Skermanella rosea: one gene and its partner. The protein of the gene in region 1 interacts with the protein of each later gene in a pairwise test. Links are inferred from orthologs where the notes say so. Each region holds a gene or a part of one and is shown on either strand. Other genes may lie near its edges. The genes, in order: cysK and cysE.

What was found.
Region 2: the proteins of cysK (region 1) and cysE interact in binary tests that used the Escherichia coli proteins (3 or more experiments, as listed by UniProt). The link is inferred for Skermanella rosea from one-to-one orthologs.

The regions. Positions count from the first base shown.
Region 1 is NZ_CP086111.1:6,087,749-6,090,907, reverse strand. The notes cover bases 412-3,159. They hold cysK (cysteine synthase A), read left to right. Parts: upstream 412-1,173; coding sequence 1,174-2,145; downstream 2,146-3,159. Other genes in these bases: JL101_RS28525 (HesA/MoeB/ThiF family protein), read left to right, coding at 2,433-3,159; JL101_RS28535 (RrF2 family transcriptional regulator), read left to right, coding at 645-1,100; dut (dUTP diphosphatase), read left to right, coding at 412-645. Also shown: more of dut, read left to right, coding at 127-411.
Region 2 is NZ_CP086111.1:5,240,241-5,256,126, reverse strand. What follows is about bases 10,991-13,916. They hold cysE (serine O-acetyltransferase), read left to right. Parts: upstream 10,991-11,983; coding sequence 11,984-12,850; downstream 12,851-13,916. Other genes in these bases: JL101_RS24490 (heavy metal translocating P-type ATPase), read right to left, coding at 12,859-13,916; JL101_RS24500 (cation transporter), read right to left, coding at 11,168-11,833; JL101_RS24505 (O-acetylhomoserine aminocarboxypropyltransferase/cysteine synthase family protein), read right to left, coding at 10,991-11,053. Outside these bases: JL101_RS24560 (BKACE family enzyme), read left to right, coding at 1-105; JL101_RS24555 (septal ring lytic transglycosylase RlpA family protein), read right to left, coding at 131-655; JL101_RS24550 (LysE family translocator), read left to right, coding at 836-1,423; JL101_RS24545 (RrF2 family transcriptional regulator), read left to right, coding at 1,601-2,050; JL101_RS24540 (SLC13 family permease), read left to right, coding at 2,079-3,830; JL101_RS24535 (SDR family oxidoreductase), read right to left, coding at 3,858-4,925; JL101_RS24530 (ABC transporter substrate-binding protein), read left to right, coding at 5,213-6,253; JL101_RS24525 (ABC transporter ATP-binding protein), read left to right, coding at 6,267-7,139; JL101_RS24520 (ABC transporter permease), read left to right, coding at 7,136-8,020; JL101_RS24515 (TauD/TfdA dioxygenase family protein), read left to right, coding at 8,017-8,892; JL101_RS24510 (hypothetical protein), read right to left, coding at 8,927-9,637; more of JL101_RS24505, read right to left, coding at 9,725-10,990; more of JL101_RS24490, read right to left, coding at 13,917-15,132; JL101_RS24485 (hypothetical protein), read left to right, coding at 15,561-15,886.

The DNA of each region.
Region 1 (3,159 bases):
GTTCGGCTGCCCCGGGCGGATCGACCTGATCGGGCACAGCTCCAGGCGCCGCCGGGAAGCGGATTTTTTCGCTGCGGGGGTCGATTTACCTGTTACATTGTGTGATATCTGCGCTATCTACAGCGCATGATCCCTGATGCAAAACCCGATGCACCGGCCGCCCTGGCGGTGGCCGTGACGCGCCTTCCCAACGGTGCCGGCCTGGACCTGCCGTCCTATGCGACGGAGCATTCCGCCGGCATGGACCTGTCGGCCGCCGTCTCCGATCCCGTGGTGCTGGAGCCGGGCGCCCGGGCGCTGATCCCGACCGGCTTCGCGCTGGCGCTGCCCGCCGGCTACGAGGCGCAGGTCCGCCCGCGGTCGGGTCTGGCGCTGCGTCACGGCATCACGGTGCTGAACAGCCCCGGCACGATCGACGCGGACTATCGCGGCGAGGTCGGCGTCATCCTGATCAATCACGGGGAACGGCCCTTCACCGTGGAGCGCAGCATGCGCGTCGCCCAATTGGTGATCGCCCCTTACACCCGGGTCGCCTGGGACCTCGCCGAGACCCTGGAGGAGAGCGCCCGCGGCACCGGCGGTTTCGGGTCTACCGGGACGGCCGGGACGGACAGGGCCGGCGTGGACGAAAAAGGACAAGACTGATGCTGCGCATCTCGAAGAAGCTGATGTTCGCGATCGAGGCGGTCCTCGACATCGCCTACAATGCCGGCAGCGAGCCGGTGCAGAGCGGCGAGATCACGCGCCGCCAGGGAATCCCGAAGCGCTACCTGGAACAGGTGCTCCAGCAACTCGTCCGCGCCGGGGTGCTGGCGGGGGTGCGGGGTCCGCGCGGTGGCTACCGCCTGGCCCGGGAACGGCGGCGGATCAGCATTGGCGAGATCGTCCGGGTGGTCCGCGCCATGGAGACCGCGACCGATCCCGTCGAGGAGCCGACCGGGTCGATCCTCGGCCTGAAGGTCGTCCGGCCGATCTGGCTGCAGCTCCAGGACGACTGCATGACCCAGCTCGACGACATCACGATCGAGGACCTGTGCCTGCGCGCCAACCAGGCCGGCATCGAGAGCGAAACCCACGCCAAGATCGATTTCAGCATTTAAAATCCGGGTCCGAGATATTAGATTGGATTATCTGTGATTTCCAAGATTTAACAGTTGCGAAGGGTGGAATACCATGGCGGCTCCAGAACACGGACCTGAATTCCGGGGCAGGATCTACGACAGCATCCTGGATACGATCGGGGCGACGCCGCTGGTCCGCGTCCGGCGGCTGGCTTCCGAGTACGGGGTCAAGGCGGACATCGTCGGCAAGCTCGAATTCTTCAACCCGCTGTCCAGCGTCAAGGACCGCATCGGGCTGGCGATGATCGAGGCGGCCGAGGCCGAGGGCAAGATCGAGCCGGGCAAGACCACCCTGGTCGAGCCGACCTCGGGCAATACCGGCATCGCGCTGGCCTTCGTCGCCGCGGCCAAGGGCTACCGGCTGATCCTGACCATGCCGGAGAGCATGTCGGTCGAGCGCCGCAAGATGCTGAAGCTGCTGGGCGCCGAGCTGGAGCTGACGCCCGCGTCCGAAGGCATGAAGGGCGCCATCCGCAAGGCCGAGGAACTGGTCGAGTCGACCCCCAACGCCTTCATCACCCAGCAGTTCAAGAACTCGGCCAACCCGGCGATCCACCGCGCCACCACGGCCGAGGAGATCTGGCGCGACACCGCCGGCAAGGCCGACATCCTGATCAGCGGCGTCGGCACCGGCGGCACGCTGACCGGCGTCGGCGAGGTGATCAAGCAGCGCAAGCCCGACTTCAAGGTCATCGCGGTCGAGCCGGAGGACAGCCCGGTGCTGTCGGGCGGCCTGCCCGGCCCGCACAAGATCCAGGGCATCGGCGCCGGCTTCGTGCCCGACATCCTGAAGAAGGACCTGATCGACGAGGTGCTGCGCATTTCCAACCAGCGCGCCTTCGAGACCGCCCGCAAGGCGGCCCGGGTCGAGGGCCTGGCGGTCGGCATCTCGTCGGGCGCCGCGCTGGCGGCGGCGATCGAGGTCGGCCAGCGGCCGGAGAACGAGGGCAAGCTGATCGTCGTGATCATCCCGTCGTTCGCCGAGCGTTACCTGTCGACCGCCCTGTTCGAGGGGCTGGAGTAAGGCAGAAGTCGGGTTTCTTCCAGGAGGAAGTTCGCGCGTGGATGGCCGGATCAAGTCCGGCCATGACGGAAAAGGGAGCCTTCGCCTGCCTCCCGTGCTTGGGAGGCCTTGGCATGTGGGTCCGGTGACGGGCGGGTCCGGCTGGCTCCTTTTTCGTCATGCGCGGGCTTGACCCGCGCATCCACGCGCAAACTGACGGGAAGAAGTCCGGCCAGGATGAAACGGAAGTGTTCCCTTCCCGCTGGAGACCGGCGGGCGGAAACTAGCAAACACCAGGTCAGCACCTTATGGATTTTACCGACGCGCAGGTCGAGCGCTACGCCCGCCACATCATCCTGCCGGAGGTCGGCGGCATCGGGCAGGAGGTGCTGCTGAAGTCGCGGGTACTGGTGGTAGGGGCCGGCGGGCTGGGATCGCCGCTCCTGCTCTATCTCGCGGCGGCGGGGGTGGGTGTCCTCGGGGTGATCGACCCCGATGTGGTCGACCTGTCCAACCTGCAGCGCCAGATCATCCACGACACCGCCGCGATCGGGACGCCCAAGGTGGAGAGCGCAAAGGCGCGGCTGGAAGCCATCAACCCGGACGTCCGGCTCGAAATCCACCGGGAGCGGCTGACCGCGGCCAACGCCATGGGGCTGATCGCCGACTACGACGTGGTGGCCGACGGAACCGACAATTTCGCCGCCCGGTACCTGCTGGCGGACGCCTGCCATCTCGGCGGCCGGACGCTGGTATCGGCGGCTATGCTGCGGTTCGACGGGCAGATCTCCACCTTCAAATCCTATCTGGGCGGTCCCAACCCCTGCTACCGCTGCATCTTCCGCGAACCGCCGCCGCGCGGGCTGGTGCCGAGCTGCGCCGAGGGCGGCGTGCTGGGCGCGCTGGCCGGCGCCGTCGGCTCGATCCAGGCGATCGAGGTCCTGAAGGAGCTGCTCGGCGTCGGGGACAGCCTGTCGGGGCAGTTGCTGATGTACGACGCGCTCCACACCAGCTTCCACAAGGTCCGGGTCCAGC
Region 2 (15,886 bases), 850 kb from region 1 along the record:
CGCCGTGTCCGCGGCATCCTGGAGGGACTTGGCCTGGAAGTCGCGACCGCCGCCGAGGCGCGCGAGATCCTGGCGCTCAAGGGCGGCGACCAGGTCGCGTTCTGACCCTGCGGGAACCCGCCTCGGCCGATCAGTCGGCCTTGGCGGTTTCCTTGCCCCCGGTTTCCTTGTCCCCGGTCTTCTTGTCCCCGGGGCCGTTCTTCTTCTCGGCCAGGTCCTCGACCTTCTCGCGGACCTTGTCGTTGGGCTGCTTGTCCGGGTCGGCCTCGATCCGGACGGGCGCGGTGCCGTCGTCGATCATGTCCAGCTTCTTCGCCGCCCCCTTGGACAGGTCGAGCACCCGTCCGTCCACATAGGGTCCGCGGTCGTTGATCTTGACGTCGACCGACTTGCCGGTCTCCTCGTGGGTCACCGTCGCCGTGGATCCCAGCGGCAGCTCCTTGGAGGCGGCGGTCATCTTGTTCTCGTTGAAGGTCTCGCCGTTGGCGGTCTTGCGGCCGTTGAACTTGCCGCCGTAGAACGACGCCTCGCCCTCGATCACGACCGAATCCCCGTCCGCGGGCTTGTCCTCGGCCAAGGCGGGGGATAGGGCGGCACCGATCAGCGGCCCGGTAATCCCGAAAGCAACGAAAAGCGAAGCCAAAGTCGTCCGCATGCCGATGTCCTGACCTTTGATGAAGGGTGGCAGATAAACATCGGCCCCGACCGGCGGTTCCGACTTGATTTGGGGGTAGTCGGCGCTCCGCCCGGCGCCTGTCGATTCCCCTGGCCCGGAAAGCCGGATTCGTGGATGTTGCGCCGCGGGAACAATCAACCGTCCGGAGAGGTATGGTGCATGACGGACCCGATCGCTTTCGTCCTGGCGGTCATCGGCCTGCTGGCCACGCCCGGCCCGACCAACACGCTGCTCGCCGCGTCGGGCGCCGCGGTAGGATTCCGGCGCTCGCTGCACCTGATCCTCGCCGAGGCGGCGGGGTATCTCTGCTCGATCCTGGTGCTGGCGGTGATGCTGGGACCCGCCACGCAGACATGGCCGTCGTTCAACGCGACCCTGCGCATCCTGTGCGGCGCCTACCTGGCGTACCTGGCCTGGCGGCACTGGAGCGCCGTGATGGACGGCATGGAGGTACGGCCCGTCCCGTTCGCGCGGGTGTACGTCACGACCCTGCTGAACCCCAAGGCCCTGGTGCTCGCCTTCACCGTCGTCCCGCACCTGGGAAGCGGCGCTTTCGCGGCGGCGGCTCCTTACCTGGCGGGGCTGGTCGGCCTGATCGTCCTGCTCGCGAGCTGCTGGATCACGGTCGGGACCCGGCTGACCGCCGGAGCGTCGGGCCGGTCGCGGCAGCGCTGGGTGCAACGGGTGAGCGCCGGCGTCCTGGGCCTGTTCGCCGTCATCATCTCGGGATCCGCCTTCGCCGGATGAGCCCCGGTCCCGGGCATCGTGGCACATCTGCATCCTTTCGACGCAAAATGCAGGTTTCCCGGAATTGCCGGCTTGCATGCACTGCACTATATTCCATAATGAAAAAAGGGATGTCGTACGTCGCGGCGGTCTCCGTCCGATCCCAGCCAGTCCAGACAAAGTCAGAGGAACCGGGAGTTGCTGTCCCAGAAAGCCAAGTACGCCTTGCAGGCCCTGCTGGTGCTCGCCGAACTGGACGAGGGCGAGTCCCTGATGATCGGCGACATCGCCGAGCGGCAGCGCCTGCCCAAGCGCTTTCTCGAACAGATCCTGCTGGACCTCAAGCATCAGGGCGTGGTGCAGAGTTGGCGCGGCAAGAATGGCGGCTACGCCCTGTTGAAGCCGGCGGACAAGATCTCCTTCGGCGAGATCGTCCGCATCATCGACGGTCCCCTGGCGCCGCTGCCCTGCCTCAGCCGCATGGCCTATCGCCGCTGCGAGGAATGCGTGGACGAGGAGCGGTGCGCCGTCCGGCGCGTCTTCGCCAAGGTGCACGACGCGACCACGGAGATCCTGGACGGCATGACCCTGGCGCGTGCCCTGGGCGGCACCGGAGAGGTCCGGGAACTGCTGCGCAGCGCCGGGTAACCGGCCCGGACATACGGACTTCCCATCCATGACGTGGGACCAGGGAACGCTCCTGGCGGTGCTGGGGGCGACGCTCGGCGTGTTCATCCTCGACCGCTGGCGTTTCGACATCGTCGCCATGGCGAGCCTGATGACCTGCGTCCTGGCCGGCCTGATCGCGCCGGAGGATGCCTTCGCCGGATTCAGCAACCCGGCGGTCGTCACCGTCGCGATGGTCCTGGTGATCACCCGCACGCTGGGCCGGACCGGCGTGGTGGACGAGGCGGCGCGCCGCTGCACGGCGCTGGCCGGCGGCCCCATGGGGCATGTCGCCGCGATCTGCACCCTGGGTGCCGGCCTGTCGGCCTTCATGAACAATGTGGGGGCGCTGGCCCTGCTGATGCCGATCGCGCTGTCCACCACCCGGCGGAACGGCTATCCGGCCGGCATGCTGCTGATGCCGCTATCCTTCGCGACCCTGCTGGGCGGCATGGTCACCCTGATCGGCACCCCGCCGAACCTCCTGATCTCCGCCTTCCGGGCGGAGGCCACCGGCTCCCGTTTCCTGATGTTCGATTTCCTGCCGGTGGGATTGGCCCTCGCCGTCGCCGGCGTGGCGTACCTGGCGCTGGCCGGCTGGCGGCTGATCCCGCGCGATCGTGGCGTGGCGCGCGACGACATCGACCGGTTCCGGGTCAACGACTATGTCACCGAGGCCCTGGTCCGCCCCGGCTCGCCCTGGGCCGGTTGCAAGGTCGAGCAGCTCGAGGCCGAGCGGGGCGCCAGCGTGATCGGGATCATCCGCGACCGCCGCCGGGTGTTCGCGCGGCCGGGGACCGTCAGCTTCCAATCCGGCGACGTGGTGCTGCTGGAGACCGACACCGCCACCCTGCGGCAGCTGGTCGAACTTGAGGGCTTCGCCCTGGTGGCCCAGGGCGGCGGCGGGCGGCAGCTCGTCCTGACCGAGGCGATCGTCGTGCCCAACGCCCTGATCCAGGGCAGCAGCGCCCTGTCGCTGGACCTGCGGGAGCGCTGGGGCGTCAACCTCGTGGCCGTGTCGCGGCAGGGGCGCCGGTTCGAGGGGCGCCTGCGCGACGCCAACCTGAGCGCCGGCGACATCCTGCTGCTGGACGGCGACCGCGACACCGTGGCCGAGGCCATGGCCGAGTTGGGCTGCGTCCCGCTGGCCGACCGCAAGCTGGAGTTCGAGCCGCGGCGCACCCTGCTGGCCCTGCCGCTGTTCGGCGCGGCGGTGGCGGTCGCCGCCTTCGACCTGGCCTCGGCGGCGGTGGCCTTCACCTGCGCCGTCATCCTGATGCTCGCCACCCGCATCATCCGCCCGATGGCCCTGTACGACAGCATCGACTGGCCGGTCATCGTGCTGCTGGGCGCCATGATCCCGCTCGGAACCGCGGTCCAGACGACGGGCCTGGCCGACAGGATCGGCGACGCCGTGATCATGCTGGCGCCCCAGGCCGGCGCCATGGGCATGCTGGCGGTGGTCCTGGTCGCCACCATGGCGGTGACGCCCGTGCTGAACAACACCGCGACCGTGGTGATCATGGCTCCGGTGGTGATCAGCATCGCCCGGCAGCTCGGCGTGTCGCCCGACGCCTTCCTGATGGCGGTGGCGATCGGCGCGTCGTGCGATTTCCTCACGCCCTTCGGCCACCACAACAACTCGATCGTCCTGGGGCCGGGCGGCTACCGGTTCGGCGACTTCTGGCGCGTCGGACTGCCGCTGGAGCTGATCGTCATAGCCCTGTCCCTGCTGGTCATCCCGCGCGTCTGGCCGTTCTGACGGGAGCGTCCGGCCCCGAGGGACGGATCAGCCCGGAATGATCCTGTCCTCCTTCAGGCGGGCGAACAGGTCGAAGAAGCTGTCCGGCGTGCTCTGGTAGTCCAGGAATCCGGCCTTGCGGCTCTTGGTCATGTCGGTGACCACCTCCATCGGGCGGCCCAGGTCGGCATCCGTGTGCCACCACGAGGCCAGCCGGATCAGGTCGGCTTCGGCCAGGCCGTGGCGTTCCGCGATCCCGCGCCAGATCGGGCCGGCCTCCGCCATCGCCTGTTCGAGCGGCCGGGCTTCGCCCCGGTAGGGAGCGGCCTCGATCCCGAAATAGGCCGCGAGGCGCGGCCACAGCCAGTTCCAGCGGAAGACGTCGCCGTTGACCACGTTGAAGTCCTCGTTGCGGCCGGCCTCCGACGTGGCGGCCCATTCCAGGTGGCGGGCGAGCAGGCGCGCGTCGGTGATGTCGGTCAGGCCGCTCCACTGAGTCGGCGAGCCGGGGAACGCGAAGGGCAGGCCGGCTTCGCGGCAGAGGGTGGCGTAGACCGCCAGCGTCACGCCCATGTTCATGGCGTTGCCGACCGCGTAGCCTATGATGGTGTGCGGCCGGTGGACGCTCCAGGTGAAGCCGCGGCGCTCCGAGGCGGCGAACAGCTCGTCCTCCTGGGCATAGTAGAAGTTCTCGACGGGCTGGCGCCCCTGCTCCTCGCGGAACGGGGTTTCCGGCACGGCGCCGGCGCCATAGGCCTCGAACGGCCCCAGGTAATGCTTCAGCCCGGTGACCAGGGCGACATGCTGCAAGCCAGGAGCCGAGCCGACCGCGTCCAGCAGGTTGCGCACCATCCCGCCGTTGACGCGGCAGTTCTCGGCTTCCGTCGCTTGGCGCGACCAAGCCGAAATGAAGACGTGGCTGACGTCCAGGCCCTTCAGGGCCGCCGCCGTCTCGTCCGGTTTGGACAGGTCGGCCGCGACCGCCCTGATCTCGGGCCGGCGGAACGACGGACGGCGCGCCAGGCCGTGGACGGTCCAGCCCCGGTCGAGCAGCCGTTCGGCAAGGTTTCCGCCGACGATGCCGCCCGCGCCGACGATAAGCGCCGATTTCGACATGGTATGCACTCCGATCGATTGTCCTTCGGGGCGCCGCCCGCTGTCCGCAGGCGCGCCTCTCCGTGGGTAACGATCGAGAACCGCCTGTGGGGACAGGACCGTCTTCAGTTAATTGTGGAAAATCCTAAGATTGTACGGTGCAAACCTGCTATGCCGTGCCAGAGGTGAATCAGTTTGACAGATCTTCAATGTAACAAATATGGTTATGTATCGCAGTATGCGGAATTAGCCGTGACAGGCTGCAAGTTTTTATCAAATCGTAGTGTTAAATAGGCGGAGGCGGTGATATGGCGATCAACAGGCTTGTCGGGTCGGGAAGCAGGTCGGTGCGCAGGCTGGTCGCCGGCGGCATCGCCGCGGCCCTGTGCCTCGTCGCCGCCCAGGCGTCGGCCGAGGTCTCGACCGTCCGGTTCGCCCGGCAGCTCGGCCTGGGATATCTCCAGCTCTACGTGGCGCAGGACCTGAAGCTGGTCGAGAAGCACGCGAAGCAGGCGGGGCTCGGCGACGTGACCGCGACCTACGCGCCGCTGGGCAGCCCCTCCGCGGTCAACGACGCGCTGCTGTCCGGCAGCGCCGATCTGGCCGCCGCCGGCATCCCGCCGTTCCTGATCCTGTGGGACAAGACCCGCGGCAATATCGGCGTGCGGGCGCTGGCGACGTTGAACTCCCAGCCGGCCTACCTGAACACCAACCGGCCGGATGTGAAATCCCTCGCCGATTTCACGGAGAAGGACCGGATCGCGGTTCCGACCGTCAAGCTGTCGTACCAGGCGATCATCCTCCAGATGGCCGCGGAGCAGGCGTTCGGCGAAGGCCGGCATGCCAAGCTCGATACCATGACCGTGTCGCTGAGCCATCCGGAGGCGACGATCTCCCTGCTGTCGGGCCGGACCGAGGTGACGGGCAGCTTCACCAGCCCGCCGTTCCAGTACCAGCAGCTCGAGAGCGACAAGGTCCACCGGGTGCTCAGCTCCTACGACGTGCTGGGCGGCCCCGGTTCGTTCAGCGCGCTGTGGGCCACCGGCCGCTTCGTCGAGAACAACCCGAAGACGGCCAAGGCGGTGCTGGCGGCCATGGACGAGGCGAGCGCCTTCATCCGGGAGAACCCGGCCAAGGCGGCGGAGATCTATATCCGCCTCGACAACTCCAAGCTGGCGCCGGAGTTCGTCCAGCGGATCATCGCCGATCCGGAGATCCAGTACTCCACGACGCCGCAGAACATCCTGAAATACACCGATTTCATGTCCCGCATCGGCACCCTGAAGAACAAGCCCGAAACCTGGCAGGAGCTGTTCTTCCCCGACCTGCACGACCGTGCGGGAAGCTGAGCCCGAGACACAGATGGAGGCATCGAAAGCCATGGGCCGGGTTCTCCCCTTCGCCCCGCAGGACGCCGACCCCGGAGTCCTTCTCGACGTCGACAACGTGACGCTCCAGTACAAGACGGAGTCGCGTCTCGTCACCGCCACCTACAAGGTAGATTTCCAGGTCCACCGGGGCGACCGCTTCGTGCTGCTGGGCCCGTCGGGCTGCGGCAAGAGCAGCCTGCTGAAGGCCGTCGCCGGCTTCCTCAAGCCGGTCGAGGGCACCATCCGGCTGAACGGCGCGCCGGTCCGCGGCCCCGGTCCCGACCGCATGGTGGTCTTCCAGGAGTTCGACCAGCTCCTGCCGTGGAAGACGGTCCAGCAGAACGTCGTGTTCCCGCTGCGCGCCCGCGGCGTTCCGGCGCGCGAGGCGGAGGAGCGGGCGCGCGCCTACATCGCCAAGGTCGGGCTGGACCGTTTCCGGGAGTCCTACCCGCACACCCTGTCGGGCGGCATGAAGCAGCGGGTGGCCATCGCCCGCGCCATGGCGACCGAGCCGGAAATCCTGCTGATGGACGAGCCCTTCGCGGCGCTCGACGCGCTGACCCGCCGCCGCATGCAGGAGGAGCTGCTCCAGCTCTGGGACGACGTGCGCTTCACCGTTCTGTTCGTCACCCACTCCATCGAGGAGGCGATCATCGTCGGCAACCGCATCCTGGTGCTGTCGCCCCATCCCGGACAGGTCAAGGCGGAGCTGAACTCCCACGCCTTCGGCCACGACAAGAGCGAGGGCTTCGCGGCCCTGGAAAACCGCATCCACACCATGCTGTTCGCCGAGCAGCAGCCGGCCCCATTCCGGGGAGCCCCGTCCCCGGGAGCCCCGTCCGTGACCAGGGCCGCCCGTCCATGACCGCCCATCCGCAACGCCTGGTCCCCTCGGTCCGGCCGGAGTTCGAGCGCGGCGTGACCGACGCCGGCGTGATCGGCGACATCAGCCGGCCGCTGTCGGCCTGGGAGCGGCTGACCGGGAACACGCTGGCCCGGCGGATCTTCATCCTGGTCCTGCTGGGCGCCGCCTGGCAGGGCTATGCCGTCTGGACCCAGAACCCGCTGATGTTCCCGACCCTGTCGGAGACGCTGGCGACGCTCTGGACCAGCCTGGTGGACGGGACGCTGATCGAGCGCTGCGTGACCTCGCTCCGCGTCCTGGTGGTGGGTTATGCCGCCGGCATCGCCGCGGCGTCGGTGCTGACCATGCTGGCGGTCACCACCCGCTTCGGCAACGACCTGCTGAGCACCCTCACCAGCATGTTCAACCCGCTGCCGGCGATCGCCCTGCTGCCGCTGGCGCTGCTGTGGTTCGGCCTGGGCGAGGGCAGCCTGACCTTCGTGCTGGTCCACGCCGTGCTGTGGCCGATGGCGCTCAACACCCATTCCGGCTTCATGGGCGTCAGCGAGACCCTCCGCATGGCCGGGCAGAACTACGGCCTGAAGGGCCTGCGCTACGTCCTGCTGATCCTGGTGCCCGCGGCGCTGCCGTCGATCCTGACCGGCCTGAAGATCGGCTGGGCCTTCGCCTGGCGTACCCTGATTGCCGCCGAACTGGTGTTCGGTGTCAGCTCCGGGGCCGGCGGCATCGGCTGGTTCATCTATGAAAACCGCAACCAGCTGGAGATCCCGAGCGTCTTCGCCGGGCTGCTGATGGTCATCATCATCGGCCTGCTGGTCGAGAGCGTGGTCTTCCGAACCCTCGAAATCCATACCGTCAGAAAATGGGGAATGCAGCGATGAGCCCGAGCTCGACGCTTCTCGACGACATCGACGTGGTCCCGGTCTCGCCCGTGCTGGGCGCCGAGATCAGGGGCATCGACCTGTCCCGCGGCCTGGACGACCGCCAGTACGAGCGGGTCAACCAGGCGCTGCTCGACCACCGCGTGATCGTGTTCCGCGGCCAGCACCTGTCCGACGACGACCTGCTGGCCTTCAGCCGCCGATTCGGTACCCTGGACAAGGCGCCGCCCAACGAGAACGGCAAGCAGTTCGTGCCCGGCTACGAGGAGATCTACGTGATTTCCAACGTGGTCGAGAACGGCGTCGCGATCGGGGCGCTCGGCGCCGGCGAGGCGTCCTGGCACACCGACATGTCGTTCCTGCCCGATCCGCCGCTGGGCAGCGTGCTCTATTCGCTGGAAGTCCCGCCGGCCGGGGGAGACACCTGGTTCCTGAACACGGTGCTGGCCTACCGGTCGCTGCCCGACGACCTGCGCGCCCGGGTAGACGGCCTGTCGCTGAAGCATGACAGCACGACCAACAGCGGCGGCTTCATCCGCTATGGCTACGAGAAGCCGACCGACCTGGCGACCTCGCCCGGGACAGTCCATCCGCTGGTGATCACCCACCCGGAAAGCGGCGACCGCGCCCTGTACCTGGGCCGCCGGCTGAACGCCTTCGTCGTCGGCCTGCCGATCGGGGAGGGCGAGGCCCTGCTGGACGAGCTGTGGGCCCACGTCGCCAAGCCAGAATTCACCTGGGCGCATTCCTGGCGGAAGGGCGACTTGGTGATGTGGGACAACCGGGTCACCATGCATCGCCGCGACAGCTTCGACAACCAGTACCGCCGCCTGATGCACCGCACCCAGATCCGGGCGCGGCACAAGGCTTGAGTTGCGGACGGCCGGGGCGATCCCCCGGCCGGTTTCAGTTCGCGTAGAAGATCTCCAGACCTTCCGATTCCGACGAGAGCGATTCCAGGGCCTGCTCCGCGTCGGACAGGGCGTCCCACAGGTCGCGGGCCAGGGTCCGGCGGTCGCATTCGGCAACGGGGCTGTCCAGCAGCCGCCCCAGCTTGCGGTGGGACACCAGCGCCTTGTGGCGCATCCAGGCGACCCGTGCCCGTTCAGCATCGCCGAGAGCCGCTTCCAGGTCGCGAAGGGTCACGGGGGCGTCCTCCGGGACATAGGTCAGGCGGGCATAGGCGGCCGGCAGCCGGGCGGTCTGGCGCAGCACCGTGCCGGGAAGCTGGAGCATGGCGAAACCCGCCGGCCACGCGCTGTCGTCGGCCAGGCTGAGGATCAGGTCGAAGCTTTCGCCGGTCCGGACCGGCGCCGGGATCACGTGGGTTCCCATCAGCCCTCCGACGGCACCGGCGACGGCGGGATGGCGCGCCAGGTCGGCCAGGAACCTGGCGGAGCCGCCCCGGCGCGCCGCCGCGGCGATGCCGTCCCGGCTGAGCACCCGGAAAGGGGCCGCGATCGAGGGCCGGTGGCGCCGTCCCGCCGCCCCGTCGGCGGACAGGTCCAGCGACCAAGCCGGCGGCTCCAGGGCCAGATGGCGGTCGGGGTTGAAGTCAGGTTCCGCGCCCGGCTGACTGCTCCGGCGCGACGTCAGGGGAATGATCGTCGCATCCATCGGCATGCCTCCTCCGTGGTTGTCCGTTCTCAACTCCGACCATCATTCCACCTAATCACGACTTAATCAATCGAGATTATAGAGTCATTAACCGCCGGCTTGCCCCAGGGCCTGTTCCAGGTCGGCGATGATGTCGTCGATATGCTCGATGCCGATGGACAGGCGGACATAGCCCTCGCTGACGCCGGTGGCGAACTGCTCCTCCATGGACAATTGCGAGTGCGTCGTGCTGGCGGGGTGGATCGCCAGGCTGCGCGCATCGCCGATGTTGGCGACGTGGTAGAGCAGCTTGAGGCTGTCGATGAAGCGCCGGCCCGCCTCGCGGCCGCCCTGCAGCTCGAAACCGACCAGGCCGCCATAGCCGCCCCTGAGATAGGCGTCGGCGCACCGGCGCTCGTTCCCCTGCTGGAGGCCGGGGTAGATCACCTTGGTCACGTTGGGATGCTTGGACAGGTACTCGGCGACGGAGGCCGCGTTCCGGCTGTGCTCGCGGATGCGGAGCGGCAGCGTCTCCAGCCCCTGGAGGATCTGGAAGGCGTTGAACGGGCTGAGCGCGCAGCCGAGGTCGCGCAGCAGGGTGGTGCGCGCCTTGATGATGTAGGCGACGGGGCCGATCCCCTTGACCGCCTCGACCCAGACGGCGCCGTGGTAGCTGGGATCCGGCTGGTTCAGCAGCGGCTGGCGTTCCGGGTCGGCGGCCCAGTCGAAGCTGCCGCTGTCCACGATCATGCCGCCGATCGAGGTGCCGTGGCCGCCGATATATTTGGTGGTGGAATAGACGATGACCGCGGCGCCGTGGTCGAAGGGACGGGCCAGGATCGGGGCGGCGGTATTGTCCACGATCAGCGGGATTCCCAATGGCCGGCCGATGTCGGCGACCTCGCGGATCGGGAACACGGTCAGCTTGGGATTGGGCAGCGTCTCGGCGTAATAGGCGCGGGTGCGGTCGTCGGTGGCGCGGCGGAAATTCTCCGGGTCCGCCGGATCGACGAACCGGACCTCGATGCCCTGCTGCTTCAGGGTATTGGCGAACAGGTTCCAGGTCCCGCCGTACAGGTTGGTCGAACTGACGATGTTGTCGCCCGCCTGCGCCAGGTTCTGCACCGCCAGGGCCGAGGCCGCCTGGCCCGAACTGACCGCCAGTGCCGCCACGCCGCCCTCCAGGGCCGCGATGCGCTTCTCCAGCACGTCGGTCGTGGGGTTCATGATGCGGGTGTAGATGTTGCCCAGTTCCTTCAGGGCGAACAGGTTGGCGGCGTGCTCGGTGTGCTCGAACTGGTACGACGTGGTCTGGTAGATCGGCACGGCGACGGCGCCGGTCGCCGGGTCGGACCGGTATCCGGCATGCAGCACCAGGGTTTCCGGGTGCGGGGCGCCGGGGTTCGGGGAATCGGGGGTGTTGCCGGTGGCGCTCATGGCTTGCGGTTCCTCTCTTCTGGCCTGCCCACGGGATCCTTGGTCCCCGGTGGGTCATGGAGGCCCAAGCTACAGGAGCGCCGGCCGGCTGGGTATCTTATTTGTGAATTGAACCTATTCAGCAGGTACGTTGTGTATTTTCTCTTCCGGGATCGCCGGAGCGATGCCGGCCAACTCCTCCCGGGCGTGGCGGATGATCTGGGCGGCGCCCCAGACCGCCAGCGTCGCCATGATGGCGGCCACGGCGATGTCGGGCCAGCCGGTGCCGGTGCCGAACACGCCCAGGGCCGCGGCCATGACGGCCAGGTTGGCGATGGCGTCGTTCCGCGAGCAGATCCAGACGGAGCGTCGGTTGCTGTCGCCCTCGCGGTGGAAATAGAGCAGCAGCGCGCAGGCGATGTTGGCCGCCAGCGCCAGCGCCCCGATGGCCCCCATGATCCCGGCTTCCGGGACGGTCTGGTTGAGGGCGTTCCAGGCGGTCTGGAACGCAACCAGCAGCCCGACCGCTCCCAGCGAAACGCCCTTCAGCAGGGCCGCACGGGCGCGCCACCGGAGCGCCATGCCGAGCACCAGCAGCGAGATCGCGTAGTTCGCCGCGTCGGCTAGGAAATCGACCGAATCGGCGAGCAGCGAGACCGAATCGGCCGCGGCGCTCGCCGCCAGCTCGGTCAGGAACATCCCGGCATTGATCGCCAAGGCTGTCCAAAGGATGCGGCGATAGGTCTTGTCCACTGGAGGCTTGGTGGAGGAGCATCCGCCGTTGCAGCAACCGGCAGCCATGGCAATCCTCTTCATTGGGTGTAACGACTTTTCTATCGGCTGTGACGATCGACATTGCGTCAGGACCGGAAGACCTTATTTTCCGTTCCTATGTCGGCCGTCGCGGCGCGGTCCGGTCATGATGTCGTCGCGCTTGGGAGCAACGGGTCCATGAGTGAAGTACAGTTTGCAGTACCGGAATTCGCAGCACCAGGGGATGAAGCGGCTTCACGGCCGACCTCGCGCGCCAGCGACATGGTCTGGGGACTTCTGCGCGCCGACGCGGTCCGCATCTCCTCGGAGGAGGAGATCCTGCGCGGCTTCATCCATGGCGCGGTCCTGTTCCACGACGATTATGCTAGCGCGCTGGGAGCGCTGCTCGCCCACAAGCTGGGCGACCGCAACATGCCGTCCGAGCGGCTGGAGCGGCTGGCGCACGAGGCCCTGTCGGAAGACCCGGACATCGTCGAGGCCGGCGCCGCCGACCTGATCGCGATCCTGGAGCGCGACCCGGCCGCCGACAGCTATCTGACGCCGTTCCTCTACTTCAAGGGCTTCCACGCGCTCCAGTGGCACCGGATCGGCCATTGGCTGTGGACCCACGGGCGCCACAGCCTCGCCCATTTCCTGCAGAGCCGGGTATCGGAGGTGTTCGCGATCGACATCCATCCGGCGGTGCCGGTCGGCCGCGGCGTCTTCATCGACCACGGCACCGGCTTGGTCGTCGGCGAGACGGCGGAGATCGGCAACAACGTCTCGATCCTCCAGGAGGTGACCCTGGGCGGCACCGGCAAGGAGCACGGCGACCGGCACCCGAAGGTGCGCGACGGCGTCCTGCTGTCGGCCGGCGCCAAGGTCCTGGGCAACATCGTGATCGGCCGGGGCGCCAAGGTCGGCGCCGGCAGCGTGGTGCTGAAGGAGGTCCCGGAGTGCGCCACGGTGGTCGGCGTGCCGGCCAAGGTCGTTGGCTGGTGCAGCGGCCCGGCGGCGGCCCTGGCGATGGACCAGAGCCTGCCGGAACCCGATTACAGCATTTAGCGCTCCGGTCATCGTCCGTTCCGCTTCGGCGTCCAGCCCCGCAGGGTCAGCGCGTTGGCGACGACGCTGACGGAGCTGAGCGCCATGGCGCCGCCGGCGAGGATCGGGCTGAGATAGCCCAGCGCCGCCAGCGGGATGCCGACGACATTGTAGGCGAAGGCCCAGAACAGCCCCTGCCGGATCTTGGCGTAGGTCCGCCTGGACACGTCGAGCGAACCCGCCACCAGGGCGGGGTCGCCGCGCATCAGCGTGACGCCCGCTGTGTGCATGGCGACGTCGGTGCCGGTCGCCATGGCGATGCCGACATCGGCCGAGGCCAGGGCCGGCGCGTCGTTGATGCCGTCGCCGACCATGGCGACGGTCTTCCCCTCCGCCTTCAGCCGGGCCACCACGTCGGCCTTGTCGCCGGGCAGCACCTCGGCGAAGACCCGGTCGATCCCCAGCTCCCGCGCCACGGCGCCGGCGGCGCCCGCGCTGTCGCCGGTGACCATCACCGCCTCGATCCCGCGGGCATGCAGCGCCGCGACGGCCTCCCGGGCGCCCGCCTTGACCGTGTCGCCGAACGCCACCAGCCCCAGCACGCGGGATTCCGGCGCCGCCTCGGCCAGCCAGGACACCGTGCGGCCGGACGCTTCCAGGGTGTCCGCCATCTCAGCCAGCGATCCCGGCGCAATCCCTGTCTCGGCCAGCAACCGCCGGGTGCCGAGCAGCAGGGAGCGGCCTTCGACCCGGCCCGAGACGCCGCGCCCGGCGAGCGCCTTGAAGCCGGTCGCCGGCACGGCCGCGGCGCCCTCCGCGTCGGCGAGGTCGCGCACGGCGCGGGCCAGCGGATGCTCGCTGCCCTGCTGGAGCGAGGCGGCCAGCCGCAGCACGTCGCCGCGGCCAAAGCCGGCTGACGGGATCAGGTCGGTCACCCGCGGCTTGCCCTCGGTCAGGGTGCCGGTCTTGTCGAAGGCGACGGTGGTGACCGCATGGGCGCGTTCCAGCGCCTCGGCGTCCTTGATCAGGATGCCGTGGCGCGCGGCGGAGCCGGTGCCGACCATGATCGCCGTCGGGGTGGCGAGGCCGAGCGCGCAGGGGCAGGCGATCACCAGCACCGACACGGCGGTCAGGATCGCCGCCTCCAGGTCGCCGCCGAGCGTCCACCACGCGGCGAAGGTCGCGGCGGCGATCACCAGCACGACCGGCACGAAGACGGCGCTGACCCGGTCCACCGTCCGCTGGATCGGCGCCTTCGACGCCTGGGCGCCTTCGACCATGCGGACGATGCGGGCGAGCATGGTTTCCGATCCGACCGCCGTGGTCTCCACCGCCAGCATGCCGTCAACGTTGATCGACCCGCCCGTGACCGCCGAGCCCGGCGCCTTTTCCACCGGCAGGCTCTCGCCGGTCAGCATGCTTTCGTCGACCGAGCCCTCGCCGTCCCGCACCCTTCCGTCCACCGGGATGCGCTCGCCGGGGCGGACCACCACGATGTCGCCGACCCGGACCCGCTCGACCGCCACTTCCCGCTCGACGCCGTCGCGGCGCACCCGGGCGGTGTCGGGCCGCAGGTCCATCAGCGCCCGGATCGCCGCGGCGGTCTGGCCCTTGGCCCGGCTCTCCAGCCACTTGCCCAGCAGGATGAAGGTGATCAGCACGGCCGACGCCTCGTAATAGAGGTGCGGCGCGTGGCCGCCGTGGCCCGTCGGTCCCGGAGCCGCCAGGTACTGGTCAAGCAGCAGATAGGTGCTCAGCCCCCAGGCGGCCGAGGTGCCGATGGCGACCAGAAGGTCCATGTTCCCGGCGCCCGCGCGGACCGCCTTGTAGGCCGCCACATAAAACCGCCAGCCCAGCCAGAACTGCACGGGCGTCGCCAGCGCAAGCTGCAGCCAGCCCGGCGGCATGACGTCCAGCCCGGCCAGGTCGCCGACCATCCCGATGACCAGGGGGAGCGACAGGGCCGCGGCGATCAGCACCCGCGTCAGGTCGTGCCGGGACCGGTCGCGCGCCTCGTCCGCCGCCTTCCGGCCGGCGCCCGGTTCCTCGGCGGCGATCGGGGCGGCCCGGAAGCCGGTGCGGTCCACCGCGGCGACAAGGGTTTCCCCGTCGAGGCCGCTGCCGACCACGTGCGCCCGCTCGGTCGCCAGGTTGACCGACGCCTCGGTGACGCCCGGTACCCGGCGCAATGCCTTCTCGACCCGGCCCACGCACGACGCGCAGGTCATGCCCTCGATCGACAGGTCGAATTCGGCCTGCGCGGCGTCGGGTACGGTGTCGGTTCGGGTGGCGGCGTAAGCCATGGCTGACCTCTCGGCTTTTCTGTAACCCCATATGGATGGGGCTTCCAGTCGTGGGAAGGTCAAGGGCTTTTTGCCGCGGCCGCGGTCCGATGGCGCCTTCTTCCTTCTCGGCCACGGATGACGGCGATGGAAACAGATTGGCGCCGGCATGCCGGCGTGGATCCCTGCCACCGGTCTCCATCTGTCGCCGAGTTGTCTTTAATCTCTCGTAAAAAGTTCTTTGTCACAGTAGGGGCGCAACACAAGAGGGCGTCACCGTGGGCTTTTCTTCGATCAGGCATATTCCCGTCTATGTCGTGACAGACATCACGAAACCCGTTGCTGCGTGCTCGATGGCGAAAGCGCGTATCCTGATCGAGAAGCATGGCGCGAAACTTCAGTCGGTCAACGGGCGGTCCGGAGTTATTGTCAATTCGGCCGATATTCTCATGACCCATCTCGGCCCTCTTCTCCAGTTCCTCTCTCCCCAGGAAGCCACGCAGCCGGAAGCGGCCACCGCCGACCTCCCACCCGCTCCCTGCCACCGGCCGATGAACGACAGGGAAGTGGCGGAACAACTGATCCGGGCGGCGAGCCTGACGGCTCCCGCCCAGGGCGCGCTGGACGACAAGGCGGTCGTGGAGATCCGCGAGATCCGGCAAAGGCTGTCCGACGCCATCCCCGGCATGACCTTCCCCCGCCCGACCGCCGGCCCCCTGGCGAGCAAGCTCAACCAGCTGCTCCTGATCTTCAGTCAGGCGCAGGCCGACCGGAA